DNA from 4 places in the Pantoea rwandensis genome. Region 1 is predicted to be linked to each of the others. Evidence: predicted binding sites of a transcription regulator. Region 1 holds the regulator's gene; each other region holds the start of a gene.

Region 1 (4,174 bases):
GGCGCTTCCAGAATATTGCTGTCATTGCCTGGCCCATCATACGCCAGCCGCTGCTGACAGCGCTGCAGCGCAATTTCACAGGATTGCAGATAGCGTTCCGCCAGCTTCGGCGTCAGCATGGTGTGCTCACGCGCCAGGATCGTCATCGCGTTGATGTGTTCCACAATGAACTGGCTGTGGGTCACCCACATGCGCATATCTTTCAGGTACTGCGCGTTGAAGCCCGGTTCGCTTGAGGCCTGATTCAGTGAGTTGAAGAGCGCATTGTGCGCCTGATTGACCTTCATGCGCTGATACGCCAGCTTTTCAGGAGACTGCTCCGGCCCCAGCAACATCCGCAAGGCTTCCTGATAAGCCTCCAGCGCATCATGCGCGTTGCTGCGCAGTAATCCGCTCTGCCACTGTGGCCACAGCCAGATCATACCGGCAAAGGCGATCAGGCAGCCCATCAGGGTATCCATCATGCGCGGCAGCAGAAACTGCGCCCCGTTCAGCGACAACAGCTGAAGTGAATACACCGCCGTCACGGTGAAGCCAATCATCGACCAGCCGTAATACTTGCGCGTGACCAGGTAGCTGGCGAGGGTGATGGCCAGCATGAACAGTAGGGTGATCGATTCGGGGACGTCGAGCTGTAGCGATCCTGCGGCGATCAGCAATCCGGCAAAGGTGCCCAGCGCACGGTGCTGGATACGCACCCGTGTCGCGCTGTAGCCATTCTGGCTGACAAACATGATGGTCATCAGAATCCAGTAAGGCTTGGGGATATTGAAGAACAGCGCCAGCGCGCTGCCGAACATCAGCATCACCGAGATACGCGCGGCGGTGCGCAATGCGGCGGACTTGAGCGATAGGTAGCTGCGCAGCGCCGGGAACAGCGGCAGGCGACGCTGGCGATCCGCCATCAAGTCTCGAGTGTATAACGGCTTTTGCGTGCGCAACACGCGGGCGATGCGGCTGAAGTGGTAGTAGCAGAAGTTGCCCACCGGGTTATCAGGATGCTGGCGCGCGATTTTTTCCAGCGCACCCAGTTGCTTCTCCATGTGGAAGCGATCGGGCAACTGATGATAGAGAATGGCATCGGCCAACAGGCGCAGGCGCGCAGAGATGGTTTTGGCATTCCAGCGGATCACTGCTTCAGCGTGACTCTGCTCGACCAGCTTTTGCACTTCTTCCGGCTGGTGCAGGCTCACCGAGATGTGCTCCTGCAAATCAAGCGCCACCTGGAAAGCCCGCGTCAGGCGCTTGTGGCTGTTATCGCGGCTGGCAGAGAGCATGTGCATCTGCTGATAGCAGGTGGTGATCAGGTCAACGGCTTTTTGCTGACGCGCCAGCAACGGCGGCAGCGCTTTCTCGGGATCGGTAAGCTGCGTCAATAGGGTGTATTTGGCATCGCAATAATCCGCCAGTTCCCGATACAGCAGGCTGAGGGTTTCGCGCATTGGCTGCTCTTTCCACAGCCAGAACCAGAACCAGTTAAACAGGCCGTACCACAGCGTGCCACCAATATACAGCAGAGGCGGCACCCACATGGGCATGCGGCCCACCAGGCTGAGGCTGAAGATGGCAGCAATGAGCGTAGCGGGCAGTAAGCGGCCGTGCAGCGGGCTGATTTCGCCGGTCACGCCAATCAACAGCGGCAGCACAAACAGGATCAGCGGTAACGGAATGGCGTCACTGGTAAGAAATTGGATCAGGAAACTGGCGGTAGCAAACAGTGAGCCGCCCACAATCAGGCGTTTAAAGAAGCGCTTATGTGGTGTATCGAGACCCGCCATGTTGCAGCAGGCAGGAACTAATGAGAACAGCAGGCCTTTTTGCAGATCGCCAAACAGCCAGCCTAGTGCCACAGGCAGGCACAGCACCAGCGTTTGCCGCAGTGCGTAGTTGACCTCAGGATGATAGATGATTCGGCGCCACATCAGCTCATCGCAAACAAAAACGGCGCGATGTTGCCATCACGCCGTGGGTGATAAGAAATTAGCGGGTGCCGTAGACGACGATGGTTTTACCGTGTGCGGAGATCAGGTTCTGATCTTCCAGCATTTTCAGGATACGACCCACGGTTTCGCGTGAGCAACCCACGATCTGACCAATCTCCTGACGGGTTATTTTGATTTGCATCCCGTCGGGGTGCGTCATCGCATCGGGTTGTTTCGCCAGATTAAGCAGTGTTTGCGCGATACGGCCCGTCACATCGAGGAAGGCAAGGTTGCCCACTTTCTCGGAGGTGACTTGCAGACGACGCGCCATCTGCGACGAAAGTCGCATTAAAATATCCGGGTTTACCTGAATCAGCTGACGGAATTTTTTGTAAGAAATTTCAGCCACTTCGCAGGCAGTCTTAGCACGTACCCAGGCACTACGTTCCTGGCCTTCTTCAAACAGGCCGAGTTCGCCGATGAAGTCTCCCTGATTGAGGTAGGAGAGGATCATCTCTTTGCCTTCTTCATCTTTGATCAGAACCGCAACGGAACCTTTCACGATGTAGTACAGCGTTTCCGCTTTCTCACCCTGATGGATGAGCGTGCTTTTGGACGGATATTTGTGAATATGGCAATGGGACAGGAACCATTCGAGTGTAGGGTCTGTTTGCGGTTTGCCGAGAACCATTCGCTATTATCCTCTGTTGTAATCGTGCCCAAAATACAGGGGGCAGTTTTCCCTGTCAGGCGGTGTAATCGTAGAGCGCTTCCAGTAAAGGAAAATTATTTCCGGGTGATTCTTAAGCTACGCTTTTGATTCTTCCCGCCTTCGTCTGTGATGACGAAAATATTTTCAGCACTGTTTGTAGCACAGCTTTTGCAAGCTGTCTTCTGTTGTCTCGCTTCAGCAACAGGCGGAAGAGTCTGGATTGCTGTTTATCAAGTGAAAGCGTACTCTGGCGGCAAAACCGCCACTTCAGGAGAAAGAATAATGCAGGCACGAGTGAAATGGGTGGAAGGGCTGACCTTTCTCGGAGAATCCTCATCTGGCCATCAGGTATTAATGGACGGTAACTCGGGTGACAAAGCGCCAAGCCCGATGGAGATGGTTTTGATGGCAGCAGGCGGCTGTAGCGCGATTGACGTGGTATCGATCCTGCAGAAAGGCCGAAATGATGTGGCTGACTGCGAGGTGAAACTCACCTCCGAGCGCCGTGAAGAAGCGCCACGTATTTTTACGCACATCAACCTGCATTTTATCGTTAGCGGCACCGCGCTAAGCGATAAAGCAGTGGCGCGGGCTGTCGATCTGTCGGCGGAGAAGTATTGCTCGGTGGCGATCATGCTCGGCAATAGTGTGAAAATGACGCACAGTTACGAAGTGATTGAGCGATAACATAAGCGGGCGGCCAAACGGCCGCCGCTACAGAATTTCTGGATTATTCAATCCGTTTACCTTCAATCAGCCGCTGCACCAGTGGCGTCATGATTAACTCCATTGCCAGCCCCATTTTGCCGCCCGGCACCACTAGCGTGTTCATATGTGAAATGAACGAGCCCTGGATCATCGCCAGCAGGTAAGGGTAAGCAATGCCTTCCAGCCCACGGAAGTGAATTACCACAAAACTTTCATCGAGTGACGGAATTTCACGTGCGGCAAAGGGGTTTGACGTATCCACCGTTGGCACACGCTGGAAGTTGATGTGGGTGCGCGAGAACTGCGGCGTGATGAAGTTGATATAATCCTCCATCGAACGCACCACTGAATCCATCACCGCTTCACGGGAATGGCCGCGCTCACTGGTGTCGCGCACCAGCTTTTGAATCCACTCCAGATTGACAATCGGCACCACGCCGACCAGCAAATCGACATGCTCGGCGACGTTGTGCTGCTGTGTTACCACGCCACCGTGTAATCCTTCATAGAACAGCACGTCAGTGTTTTCCGGCAGCGGCTGCCAGGGCGTAAAGGTGCCCGGCACCTGATTCCACGGCACCGCTTCGTCGTAGGTGTGCAGATATTTGCGCGACTCACCCAACCCGGTTTTTCCGTAATGCTTAAACGTCTGTTCCAGCAGCCCGAAGTCATTGGCTTCCGGGCCGAAGTAACTGATATGGCGGCCCAGATCGCGTGCCTTACGGATCGCCATATCCATTTCTGGACGGGTATATCGGTGAAAACTGTCACCTTCCAATTCCGCAGCATGCAGATCCAGCTGCTGGAAAATCTTACGGAAGGCGAGGCTGGT
Region 2 (4,174 bases), 2.0 Mb from region 1:
CAGATACATATGTTTGGCGTATCGCACGGTTAAATCGAACGCGTTGCGATGAATGTACTCTGCCTGCAGGGGCAGTTCGCTCATTTCGGTGAGGAGAAAACGGCGTAACGCCACCAAAACACTCTCATCATGGGTGCCGACATAAAAGGTGTCGCTCCCCGCGCTCGCTTCAAAGGTGGGCAGCCGCACAGCAAACACCACCACTTTTCCTGCACTGCCGGAACTGTCGTGCAGATAACGTAGGTCGCCATTGAAGCGAGCAGGGGAATCAGCGCGGACATCCCGCAGACGGTCGGCGTAATCATCAGCCCAGATTTTGCCGTCCCAATCGGCCTGGTCGCCGGTCTGATACTGTTGCTCAGTCAGACTCTTCAGCATCGCCTCCGGCGTATCACCCAAATCGATACCAAGGTGATTGATCATTTCTAAGCGCCCATCATCATGGATACGGGCAAACAGTGATTTTTCTGTAAAGGCGGGGCCCCGGCGAATCAGTGAACCGCCCGAGTTGTTACAGATGCCTCCCACGACAGAAGCGCCAATGCAGCTGGAACCAATCACCGAGTGCGGTTCGCGTCCCAACGGTTGCAGCGTGTGCTCCAGTTCGGTCAGGGTGGTACCGGGGAAGGCGATGACCTGTCGCGCTTGATCGATGACCTGTACGCCCTTGAGCTGGCGGGTGCTGATGATCACCACGTCGCGGTCATAATCATTGCCATCCGGGGTTGACCCGCCGGTCACGCCGGTATTCGAGGCTTGCATCAAAATAATGACGTCCTGTGCCACGCATACCTTTAGGCTTTGCCACAGTTGCAGCAAGTTTTGCGGCAATATCACTGCCAGTGCCTCACCGCGACCGACACGAAATCCCTTGGTGTACCAGGCTTTATCATCGGCATGGGTCAATACCTGTTTGCCGCCCACTATGCCAGCGAGCTGACGCAACATCTCCTGCGAGTTGGTCATGTTTTCTCTTCTTCGTCATTTATTTGCTGCGATATTGGACAGCCAGATAAACGTGACGTCAATCATTCATCGGTACTGATCAACAAATAACGCACTGAATCATTATCCCTTTATCCTTCATGGAGAAAAGTCGGCGAACTGATAAAAATGCGTGGGAAATCACAATTCAGATCGAAAGAAATTCAGATGAAAAGGCGATGGCAGGTTCGGTGCGTATTCTACGATTAAATAAATATAAACCAAGGATTTTATTGGTTTTATTAAATAACAGCCAAAATTCGCAATGTGATTAATATCACAAAAAACAGCGCTTATTCATGCTTGTCAACGTTACGAGGAATGAAATTCATGGCAAAAATGTGATCTTCGTTGCAAATAGAAAAGCCGTTCACCGGAAGAATGAATGTCAGACGCGCAGCATACGGAGTGATGACAATGAGAATTGGCATAGTGATAAGCGGTGGCGATGTTACCGGAATAAATAACTTTGTGTTTCAGATATCACGTATGACGCAGGCGGATATGGTGTTATTTAATGGCGGCATTCCCGGTTTATTAGAAAATCGCCATCAGGAAATGTCGCAGCGCGATCTGGTGGATTATGCCATCACTTCAATTCCCGTGATGCAATCGGGACGAACCACGCGAAAATTAATTCGCCCTGAGTATGAGGTGATCGCCAAACAACTCAAATCGCTACGCATCGATGTATTAATTATGGCCGGGGGTGATGGCTCATTACAGTTTTTACATACATTAAGCGAATTCGGCGTGAATTGCTTTGGTGTAGGCATGACCATTGATAATGATGTGTTTGGCAGTGACTACACCATTGGTTTCTCTACCGCTTGTGAGCAAGTCTTAAAAGAAGTATCGAAATTAAGAAATACCGGCCGCGCGTTAACCGGTCGTGTATTTATGGTTGAGTTGCTCGGCGGCTATTGTGGCGAACTGACGCTGCAATCGGCGATCAAATCCAATGCTGATTTCGCGCTGATTCCGGAGTGCCAGATCCCGGCGCAAGAACTGGCAGAACGCATCACGCAGCGGCTTGCCGCGCAGAACAGCGTGGTGATTCTCTGCTCTGAAGGTTACACCCGCGAATACTCGCCGGGCTTTCAGGGCGCGATTGATACCTTAATTAAACAGATTGAGCCGCTGATAGGGGTACGAATTCGTAAAACTATTATCGGTTACGGCTTGCGTAGTGGTGACCCGACCTGTGAAGAGATTTATCAAGGCACCATTATGGCCAGTGAAGTTGCGCGCTGTATTCAGTCGGGGATGCGCAACAAAGCGGTGATTATTAATGGCAGTAATCGACCGATACCGATTGATCTTATAAGCATGAAAAAACGCCTGGTTGATACCGAAGGGCATCATTACAAACTCGCTAAACAACTGCATATTCTGTGAGGAAAACGCCATGCTGAAAATATTATGTGTCTGTGGATGTGGTCTGGGTTCTAGTTTCGCCATCGAAATGAGTGCCAAATCCGTATTAAAGAAACTCGAAATTGAAGCGGATATTGATCACACCACTATTTCAGAAGCCAATGCTTTTAAATCCGACATGATTCTCACTCAAAAAGCATTTGCGGATGTCCTTAACGCGGATGCCAGCCCGGAACAAATTAAACGGGTGATTATTCTCAACAAGCTGACCGATAAAGCTGAAATTGAGGAAAAAATCGTGGCGTTTATGAAAGAGCGTAATCTGAAGGCTGCTAACCATGAATAGTGTGATCAACTTCCTGGTAAAAGACTTATTAGGGCAGGCATCAATTCTGATCGCCTTTATTGCTCTGATTGGTCTGCTACTGCAGAAAAAATCCGCAGGTAAGGTGGTGGAAGGCACCTTTAAAACCCTGCTGGGCTTTTTAATCATGATGGCGGGTATCAATATCATAGTCGGTACGCTGACCTTCCTGAATACCATCTTCACCCACGGTTTTGGTATGAAGGGCTATATCACCGATGTGGCCGCCATTGCCGGATTAGCAAGCCGCGAGTTGGGATCAGAAGTAGCGCTGACATTGTTGGTGATCTTTATCGTCAACATCATCATCGCGCGTCTGACGCCGTTCAAATACATCTTCCTCACCGGCCAGGCGCTGCTGTGGATGGCAACCATCGGAGCGGTGATCGGCTATAAAGCCGGGCTGACGGGTTTACCGCTGATCCTAACAGGCGGCATCTTCGGCGGCATTATGGCGGTCGTGATGCCAGCGCTGGCTCAGCCGGTGGTGCGCCGAATCACAGACTCTGATGACGTGGCACTGGGACACTTCTGCACCATCGGCTATCTGCTGACGGCGGCAGTGGCGAAGGTGGTCGGTAAAGGCTCGCGCTCAACGGAAGATCTCAAGCTGCCAGACAACTTCAAGTTCCTGCAGGACACCTATCTGTCGATGGCAGTGGTGATGGTACCGATGTACCTGATCCCGGCAGTGGCAGCAGGACCAGAATTTATCGGCCAGTACAGCAACGGCATGAACTATCTGATGTATGCCTTCATGCAGTCGATTCAGTTCGTCGCCGGCGTGTTCGTGCTGTATAGCGGCGTGCGTTTACTGCTCAACGAGTTGGTGCCAGCGTTCCGTGGCATTGCGATGCGCCTGGTGCCAGATGCAAAACCCGCGCTCGACTGTCCGGTGATGTTCCCTTACGCACCGAATGCCGTGATCGTCGGCTTCCTGGCGACAACTCTGGGTTCCGTGGTCGGTATGCTGGTGTTCCCCATGTTCGGTCTGGCGATGATTCTGCCTGGCCTGCTCACCAACTTCTTTGCCGGTGGCACCGCAGGTGTATTCGGTAATGCGCTGGGTGGACGTCGTGGAGCGATGATTGGCGGTTTTGTACATGGCCTGTTCATCACTTTCCTGCCGGCCATATTGGTGCCAATGCTCGAAAGCTACGGCTTCACCGGTGTGACATTCAGTGACTCTGACGTCATCAGTACCGGATTGATATTGGGCCATGCGTTCCAGGGCAACTGGTTGTTCGTCGCACTCTTTATTGTCTTTATCACTCTGATCGCCTGGTTTGTTAACGGAAAATCCCCTAAATCCCACGAGGAAAAGCTTCATGAAACTTTATAACTTTACCGATCTGTTACAGGTGGCTAAACAACGTGAATTTAAAGCGCTTGGTTCCTTTAATTTGCACTGCCTGGAAATGTTACCGGCCTTTTTTAAAGCAGCAGAGA
Region 3 (4,174 bases), 1.0 Mb from region 1:
AACGCAGCACACCCGGCTCGGTGTTATGGGCAGCGACCAAAGGGGCGATTGATACCTTAACCCAGGGCCTGGCGCGTGAGCTCGGGCCGCGTAATATCCGCGTCAATGCGCTGGCACCGGGAATCATCCTGACCGAAGGTTTACTGGCTGCCAAGAAGATGAATCCGGATGTCAAAGCGAAACTGATCGCTGCTACGCCGTTGGGACGATTTGGTCTGCCGGAAGATGTGGCGCAGGTTGCCCTGTTTCTGGCTTCAGAAGAGTCAGCCTACGTCAGTGGAGAGCGGGTGTTGATTGCCGGCGGCGTGTAACGTTTAATTTACGAACATAAAAAAGGGACGCCGTGGCGTCCCTTTTTATTTTTTAGCGTTTATCGCTTACGCGTCACGACGACGTGGTGCAGAAGCACCTTCTGGACGTGGGCCACGACCGCCTTCACGGCTGAAGCGTCCGCCTTCACGGCCTGAGTCACGACCACCTTCACGACGCTCAGAGAAGCGACGCGGTGCGCCTTCGCCACGCGGTGCGCCATTACCACGACGCTCACCATCACGACCGCCTGGACGACGTTCACTACGTTCGAACGCAGGAGCATCACCCATCAACTGCATGTTCATCGGCTTGTTCAGAATGCGCGTGCGAGTGAAGTGTTGCAGAACTTCGCCCGGCATACCTTTTGGCAGCTCGATAGTTGAGTGGGTACCAAACAGCTTGATGTTACCGATGTAACGGCTGCTGATGTCACCTTCGTTAGCGATCGCGCCCACGATATGACGAACTTCAACACCATCATCACGGCCCACTTCAATGCGGTACAGCTGCATTTCGCCAACGTCACGACGTTCACGACGTGGAGCGCCATCACGGTCACCGCGATCGCCACGGCTTTCGCGTGGACCACGTGAGTCGCGAGAATCACGACGATCATCACGGTCGCGGAACTCACGACGTGGTGGACGTGGTGCTTCTGGTGGCAGAATCAGTGGACGTTCGCCCTGTGCCATTTTCAGCAGTGCTGCGGCCAGTGTTTCGAGATCCAGATCTTCGCCCGGCTGCATTTTGCTCAGCAGTGCACGGTACATATCCAGATCGCTGCTTTCCAGCTGCAGCTGTACTTTGGCGGCGAATTTAGCCAGACGGCGCTCGCTCAGCAGTTCTGCATTTGGCAGTTCAACTTCTGGAATAGTCAGCTTCATGGTGCGTTCGATGTTACGCAGCAGACGACGCTCGCGGTTCTCAACGAATAGCAGCGCACGGCCCGCACGACCTGCACGACCAGTACGGCCGATACGGTGAACGTAAGACTCAGCATCCATTGGGATGTCATAGTTAACAACCAGGCTGATACGCTCAACGTCCAGACCACGTGCGGCAACGTCGGTTGCGATCAGGATGTCCAGACGGCCATCTTTCAGGCGCTCCAGTGTCTGCTCACGCAGAGCCTGGTTCATGTCACCGTTCAGTGCTGCGCTGTTATAGCCGCTGCGCTCCAGCGCTTCAGCCACTTCCAGCGTGGCGTTTTTGGTACGCACGAAGATGATGGCAGCATCGAAGTCTTCCGCTTCCAGGAAACGCACCAGCGCGTCAGTTTTACGGCCGTAAGCGGTCCAGTAAGACTGAGAAATGTCAGGACGCGTGGTCAGGCTTGACTGAATGCGCACTTCCTGTGGATCTTTCATGAAGCGTTTGGTGATACGACGAATCGCTTCTGGCATGGTTGCTGAGAACAGCGCGGTCTGGTGACCGTCTGGGATCTGCGCCATGATGGTTTCAACGTCTTCGATGAAGCCCATACGCAGCATTTCATCAGCTTCGTCCAGCACCAGACCGCGCAGGTTAGACAGATCTAACGTGCCGCGTTTCAGGTGGTCCAGCAGACGACCAGGCGTACCTACGACAACCTGTGGCCCCTGGCGCAGTGCGCGCAGCTGAACGTCATAACGCTGGCCGCCGTACAGGGCAACCACGTTCACGCCACGCATGTGTTTAGAGAATTCCGTCATGGCTTCAGCAACCTGAACAGCCAGTTCGCGGGTTGGAGCCAGCACCAGAATCTGTGGTGCGCGGACAGTTGGATCAATGTTGTTCAGTAACGGCAGGGAGAATGCCGCTGTTTTACCACTCCCGGTCTGCGCCATACCCAGCACATCACGGCCCGCCAGCAGGTGAGGAATACACTCAGCCTGGATTGGGGATGGCTTTTCGTAGCCCATACCGTTCAGTGATTCGAGGATGTCAGCGTTCAGGCCAAGGTCAGAAAAAGTGGTTTGAATATCAGTCATGTAGTACACGTGCCTCTTAGATTGCGGCGGCCAGTCTACATAACTCGTCGTGAAAATTTTCAGTCATTTTCATCAAAAAGTGTGAACCGGCTCAAATTAGAAGTTTTGACGAACAGAAAAGCCCTCACCTTGAAGATGATGACTTTACAAGTATTCAGGCAATAAAAGTTCGTCAGCTATTGCTGGTCAGATTCTGATAAATCGTCTTGTGTCTGGCCGAGTTGCGCCAGTTCCAACAATGCGTATCGGTGCTCAACAAAGTTGTTAACATTGTTAGCGACCGCCAGTTTGAACAACGCTTTCGCGTCGTCCTTCTCCCCCAGACTTAGGTAGTACTTACCTAAATAGAAGTTGGTTTCACTGAGATGTTCAGCGAGCGAGGTGTTATCCGTTGCGTCCGCCTTGAGACGTTCCATCAGCGTTTTTTCACTGATGTCGCCAAGGTAGAACTCGACAATATTCCATCCCCATTGGTCCCGGACCGCTTTGTCATGTCGCTGTCTCAGCGTGACTTTGGCCTTGTCGGCGTCCATATCGCTTTCAACGAGATAGAGCCAAAGGCTGCGGAAAGGATCGTTAGGATCGTCTTGATAAAACGCCAGCAGATCATCTTGCGCTAACTTGTATCGACCGCCGTAATAGAGGGCGATACCACGGTTTAAATGCGCATAGTTGTAAGTTGGATCAAGCTCAAGTACAGAATCAAACGCTTCATAGGCAGCATCAAAATTGCCTGCCTGCGTTAAATATATACCGAGGTAGTTAAACACCTCAGGCATATCCGGTCTTATAGACAGCGCTTGCGAGAAATCGTTTCGCGCTAATGCCCTCAGACCCAAACTATCATACAACACTCCGCGCTCATATAATAGCTGTGCGCGTTCATCATCGGTCAGGGCACGACTGGCAAGAATTTGTTCCATTCGCGCCAGGATCACCTCTTGCTGCAGTGTGGGCTGCAAAGGTACTGCCAGAACTTCGTTCTTACGCCAATTGGAGTTGCTGCATCCTGCCAGCGTGATAGCTGTCGCAACAAAACACCAGCGCAAAAAAGGCTTCATTTCCCACTCCCGAATACAAACATTGGGATGACCATCCTGTCATCCGCCTGCTGTGCACAAGGATTCCCGCCCTCGCGATGATCCAAACACTTCTCCCCGCAGAGCAGGGAGAAGCCAATCAGTAAACGCTTACTCGGCGTCAGATGCATTCGTTGCAGCAGGGGTTTCTTCCGCTGGTTTCTGCTCTGTCGCTTCTTTGATGCTCAGGCGAACGCGGCCCTGACGGTCCACTTCCATCACTTTCACTGGAACTTCCTGACCCATCTGCAGATAGTCGGTCACTTTCTCAACACGCTTGTCAGCGATCTGAGAGATGTGGACCAAACCTTCTTTACCGCCGCCGATCGCCACGAAGGCACCGAAATCAACGATACGCGTCACTTTACCGGCATAGATACGACCCACTTCGATTTCAGCGGTGATCTCTTCGATACGACGAATCGCTTCTTTCGCTTTGTTGCCGTCGGTTGCTGCGATTTTCACGGTGCCATCATCTTCGATTTCGATGGTGGTGCCGGTTTCTTCGGTCAGCGCACGGATAACAGAACCGCCTTTACCGATGACATCTTTGATCTTGTCTGAATTGATCTTGATGGTGTAAATGCGCGGTGCGAACTCAGAGATTTCCTGACGCGGTGTACTGATTGCCTGCTCCATCACGCTCAGGATGTGCAGACGCGCACCTTTAGCCTGGTTCAGAGCAACCTGCATGATTTCGCGGGTGATACCTTCAATTTTGATATCCATCTGCAGTGCAGTGATACCGTCGCGGCTACCCGCCACTTTGAAGTCCATATCGCCGAGATGATCTTCATCGCCCAGGATGTCAGA
Region 4 (4,174 bases), 1.8 Mb from region 1:
ACGTCAGCGCCGTTTGACGGCTGGCGGCGTAGCCGAGGCAAAACTCGTTGGAGCCCACGGTGTAACTCTCCGCGCCGATACCGAACAGTTTGCTCTCCACCGCATCAATATGATGACGGGGGTCGAGCTTCTCACTGATCACCTCATCCAGCGCGCTGGCCAGACGCTCGCGCGGTGCCAGACGATCGATGGTGAGATCTTTCATGCCATCCGGCACCCAGATGTTCATCACCGATGGCGTCCCGAGCTGTTCACCAAAGTGCGCTGAAATACGGCGGCTGGCTTTGCAGTGGTCGATCCAGAACTGGCGAATCCTTTTATCCGCATGGGACAGCGTAAAGCCGTCGGCGCTCAGCGGGTGCGAAAAGCAGCTGGGGTTAAAATCCAGTCCTAATTTGTTGGCTTTTGCCCACTCTACCCAGCCGCTGAAGTGCTTCGGCTCAATGGCATCACGCTCAACTGGGGTGTCGCTTTCCAGATAAATGGCGTGCAGATTAAGGCGTTTGGCGCCGGGGATCAGTGACATTGCTTTCTCGATGTCAGCGCGCAGTTCATCTGCATTGCGAGCGCGCCCCGGATAGTTACCGGTGGCCTGAATGCCGCCCGTCAGTTCGCCATTCGGGTTTTCAAAGCCACGAACATCATCCCCCTGCCAGCAGTGCATGGACACCGAGATGCCATCCAGTTTCGTCATGATCTGGTCCACATCAATACCCAACGCCGCGTAGCGTTGTTTCGCCAGTTCAAAGGCTTGTTCAATCAGCTTTGTCATATGCAAGTTCCTTAGCAGGTTGGCTCAGTGCCGCAAAGCGTGCCTGGTGGGCAGCGAAGATGCTGGCGTTCTGAGGTACAAACGTTTCTAACGGGAAATTCTTGTCGATGCAGCGGCGCAGTTCGGCCACATCGCGCAGTTCACCTAACGCCATCAGCTGACAGCCGACATTACCGAGCGTTGAGGCTTCAATCGGACCGGCCAGCACCGGCATTTCGCAGGCATCGGCGCATAACTGGTTCAGTAATGGGTTCTGACTGCCACCGCCAACCACATGTAACTGGCGAATCGGTGCTCCGCGCAGGTTGCCCAGTTCGCCTATCACCTGGCGATACAGCAGCGCCAGGCTGTCGAAAATGGTGCGCGCCAGCGCTGCAGGGCTTTGTGGAATCGGCATGTGCTGCTCGGCGCAGGCGTCCTGAATCTCCTGCACCATGCTGGCAGGATTGATAAAACGCGGATGATTGGGATTGATCAGGGCACGACAGGCAGGTTCATTTTCCGCTGCGTCAATCAATGTGCAGAGATCTGAAATGTGCAATTCACCGCAAACGCGCTGTAACAACCACAGGCCCATGATGTTCTTCAACACCCGATAGCCCTCCGCGCCTCCTTCATTGGTGATGTTGGCATCGAGCGCAGTGCGGCTTACGCAGGGTTGCAGACTTTCTATGCCCATTAAGGACCAGGTGCCAGAGCTGAGATAAGCGGCGTCGTCTTGCATGAGCGGCGTGGCCAGCACTGCGCTGGCGGTATCGTGCGTGGCAACGGCCACGACCGGAATTTTTTTACCGCTGGCATTGTTCCAGTTGCCTACGGTATTGCCCGGTGCAGTCGGTTTGCCAAACCAGTCGGCTTCGATCCCTGCCCACGACAGCAACTCGCTATCCCACTCGCCAGTTTCAATGTTCAGCATCTGCGTAGTGGTGGCGTTGGTGTACTCCCAGTTCATGTTGCCGGTCAGACGATAATGCAGATAATCCGGGATCATCAGTGCATGTTTAACCTGTGCCTGCCAGTCCGGCTGTTGCTGGTGCAGCGCACGCATCTGATACAGGGTATTGAAGGGCAGAAACTGGATACCTGTGCGCTGGTAAATGGCGGCTTTGCCCAGCTCATTGATCGCTTGCGCCATCAATCCATCGGTGCGCGAGTCACGATAACTGACCGTTTCGCCAATGCGTTCTCCGTTGGCATCCAGTAGCACCAGATCCACGCCCCAGGTATCAATGCCGATGCTATCCGGCACGATGCCCTCATCATCTAATTGCGCCAATCCTGCGCGAATCGCCTGCTCCAGGCTGTCGAGATCCCAGCAGTCATAACCGGCGCGACGAATACGCTGATTGGCAAAACGGCACACTTCACGCAGGGTGATGCGCTGGTTAGCAGAGGTCCATTGTGCGAGCATCACGCGCCCGCTGGATGCGCCTAAATCAATGGCAACAATGTTACGCATACTCATGGCGTTTCTTCCTGTGATGAGATGGCTATAGCGTATAAATACAGGCGCCTCGCCACCTTCCCCTTACTGCCAGCGCGTGATAGTCGCTGGCAGGCTGGCAAAGATGATCGTGAGAAAGCTCACAGAACCGTGGAACAACAGAGTTGTGAGCTTTACCGCAATTCCATCAATCACCTGGCCGATCTTGAATAATTCGCCATTTTCCTGCGCTGTGCGGTTTAAATTTCAAGGTAAGGTGCACAGCGCCTGCGTAGACTCGGTTACAAAATTGTTAATCGAGAGGCGCATCATGACCGTTCTGCACAGTGCTGATTTCTTTCCGGAAGGAAACTACGCGATTGCCATTGAGCCGCGCGTACCGCAGCAGGCCTTTCCTGAGCATCATCATGATTTCCATGAAATCGTACTGGTTGAGCAAGGTTCCGGTATTCACGTGTTTAACGGCCAACCGCAGACCCTGTGCGCCGGTTGCGTGTGCTTTGTACGCGATCACGATCGCCATCTGTATGAACAAACAGAGAATCTGTGCCTGACCAATGTGCTGTATCGCAGCCCGGCAGCGTTTCGTTTTCTCTCCGGTTTACAATCATTGCTGCCCGGAGATGAAAACGGCAGCTATCTGTCGCACTGGCGTATCAATCACAAGGTGATGGCGCAGGCGCTGCAGATTGTGACGCAGATGAAACAGCAGGATGTCTGGTCGCTGGAGCGTCAGGCGCATCAGGAACAGTTGTTCTTGCAACTGCTGGTGCTGTTGCGCGAAGCCGGTCACAACGATCAGGCGCAGGATCAGGAAGCACGCCTGCATCGGTTGCTTGACTGGCTCAATGAGCACTACAGTGAAGATATTGAATGGGATGCGCTGGCCGACCGCTTCTCGCTTTCGCTGCGCACCCTGCATCGCCAGATGAAGCAGCAAACCGGCAATACCCCGCAGCGCTACCTGAATCGGCTGCGTTTATTGCAGGCCCGGCATTTATTGCGTCATAGCGATATGCGCATAACGGACATCGCCTATCAGTGTGGATTCGGTGACAGCAACCACTTCTCCACGCTGTTTCGGCGGGAATTTGGCTGCGCGCCCCGAGCGGAGCGCCAGCAGATGTTGTAATTGGAGTGGTTACCATGTCGCTGATTTTGACGCGCGAAGACTATTTCCCGGCCACCAATCTGCCGATTGCGGTGGCCGAACGCATGCCTCAGCCCTCCTTCCCACCGCATCGTCATGAATTCAGTGAAATTGTGATCGTCTGGCGCGGTAACGGCTTGCACGTGCTCAATGACCGCCCGTGGTTGATCACCTGCGGCGATGTGTTCTATATCCGTGACAATGATTGCCACAGCTATGACAGCGTCAACAATCTGGCGCTGGATAACATCCTCTATTGCCGCGATCGCTTTCGCCTGAGTCTGGACTGGAGCCAGTTGCTGCCCCCGCAGGACGATGATGCACCAGGTTGCTGGCGCTTAACCACGCGCGGCATGGCGCTGGCACGAGGGGTAATCAGCCAGCTGGAACGGGAAAGCCGTAAAAGCGATTCGTTGTCGATTCAGCTCTCTGAAGCCCTGTTCCTGCAGCTGGCGTTGATCTTGCGTCGCCATGGTTATGCCGCCGACCGTCCATGGGCGCTGCCGGAAGGTGAACAGCTTGATTTGCTGATGTCTGCCTTACAGGGTGCACTGCATCGTCCGTTCGACTTAGCCGATTTTTGCCAACAAAATGAATTAAATGAGCGTGCACTGAAGCAGCTGTTTCGCCAGCAAACCGGCATGACGGTGGGACACTATTTGCGGCAGCTACAGCTGTGCCAGGCAAAATATTTGCTGCGCACGCAGGATTGTTTAATCAGTGAAGTGGCCGCACGCTGCGGCTTTGATGACAGCAATTACTTCTCGGTCGTATTTACGCGGGATACCGGTTTGACGCCGAGTGCCTG

Evidence for each region. The regulator CRP, encoded in region 1, controls carbon source genes, mostly activating them, when cyclic AMP is high. The targets are predictions, from matches to a motif close to ATGTGANNNNNNTCACAT.
Region 2: the regulator CRP is predicted to act here: its motif matches at 1,250-1,267, upstream of LH22_RS12945 (6-phosphofructokinase).
Region 3: the regulator CRP is predicted to act here: its motif matches at 2,362-2,379, upstream of yrbN (protein YrbN).
Region 4: the regulator CRP is predicted to act here: its motif matches at 2,381-2,398, upstream of rhaS (HTH-type transcriptional activator RhaS).

What each region holds. Positions count from the first base shown of each region.
Region 1 is NZ_CP009454.1:873,140-877,313, forward strand. Features, by position in the region: gene LH22_RS03880 (YccS/YhfK family putative transporter) at 1-1,922, opposite strand, end outside; gene crp (cAMP-activated global transcriptional regulator CRP) at 1,981-2,613, opposite strand; gene LH22_RS03890 (OsmC family protein) at 2,917-3,321, shown strand; gene LH22_RS03895 (phosphoribulokinase) at 3,365-4,174, opposite strand, start outside.
Region 2 is NZ_CP009454.1:2,831,972-2,836,145, reverse strand. Features, by position in the region: gene dld (D-lactate dehydrogenase) at 1-966, opposite strand, end outside; gene LH22_RS12945 (6-phosphofructokinase) at 1,402-2,382, shown strand; gene LH22_RS12940 (PTS sugar transporter subunit IIB) at 2,393-2,707, shown strand; gene LH22_RS12935 (PTS sugar transporter subunit IIC) at 2,700-4,067, shown strand; gene LH22_RS12930 (class II fructose-bisphosphate aldolase) at 4,054-4,174, shown strand, end outside.
Region 3 is NZ_CP009454.1:4,171,589-4,175,762, forward strand. Features, by position in the region: gene LH22_RS19140 (SDR family NAD(P)-dependent oxidoreductase) at 1-311, shown strand, start outside; gene LH22_RS19145 (DEAD/DEAH family ATP-dependent RNA helicase) at 378-2,282, opposite strand; gene yrbN (protein YrbN) at 2,299-2,355, opposite strand; gene nlpI (lipoprotein NlpI) at 2,459-3,343, opposite strand; gene pnp (polyribonucleotide nucleotidyltransferase) at 3,473-4,174, opposite strand, start outside.
Region 4 is NZ_CP009454.1:2,658,481-2,662,654, reverse strand. Features, by position in the region: gene LH22_RS12175 (L-rhamnose isomerase) at 1-772, opposite strand, end outside; gene rhaB (rhamnulokinase) at 756-2,237, opposite strand; gene rhaS (HTH-type transcriptional activator RhaS) at 2,527-3,348, shown strand; gene rhaR (HTH-type transcriptional activator RhaR) at 3,363-4,174, shown strand, end outside.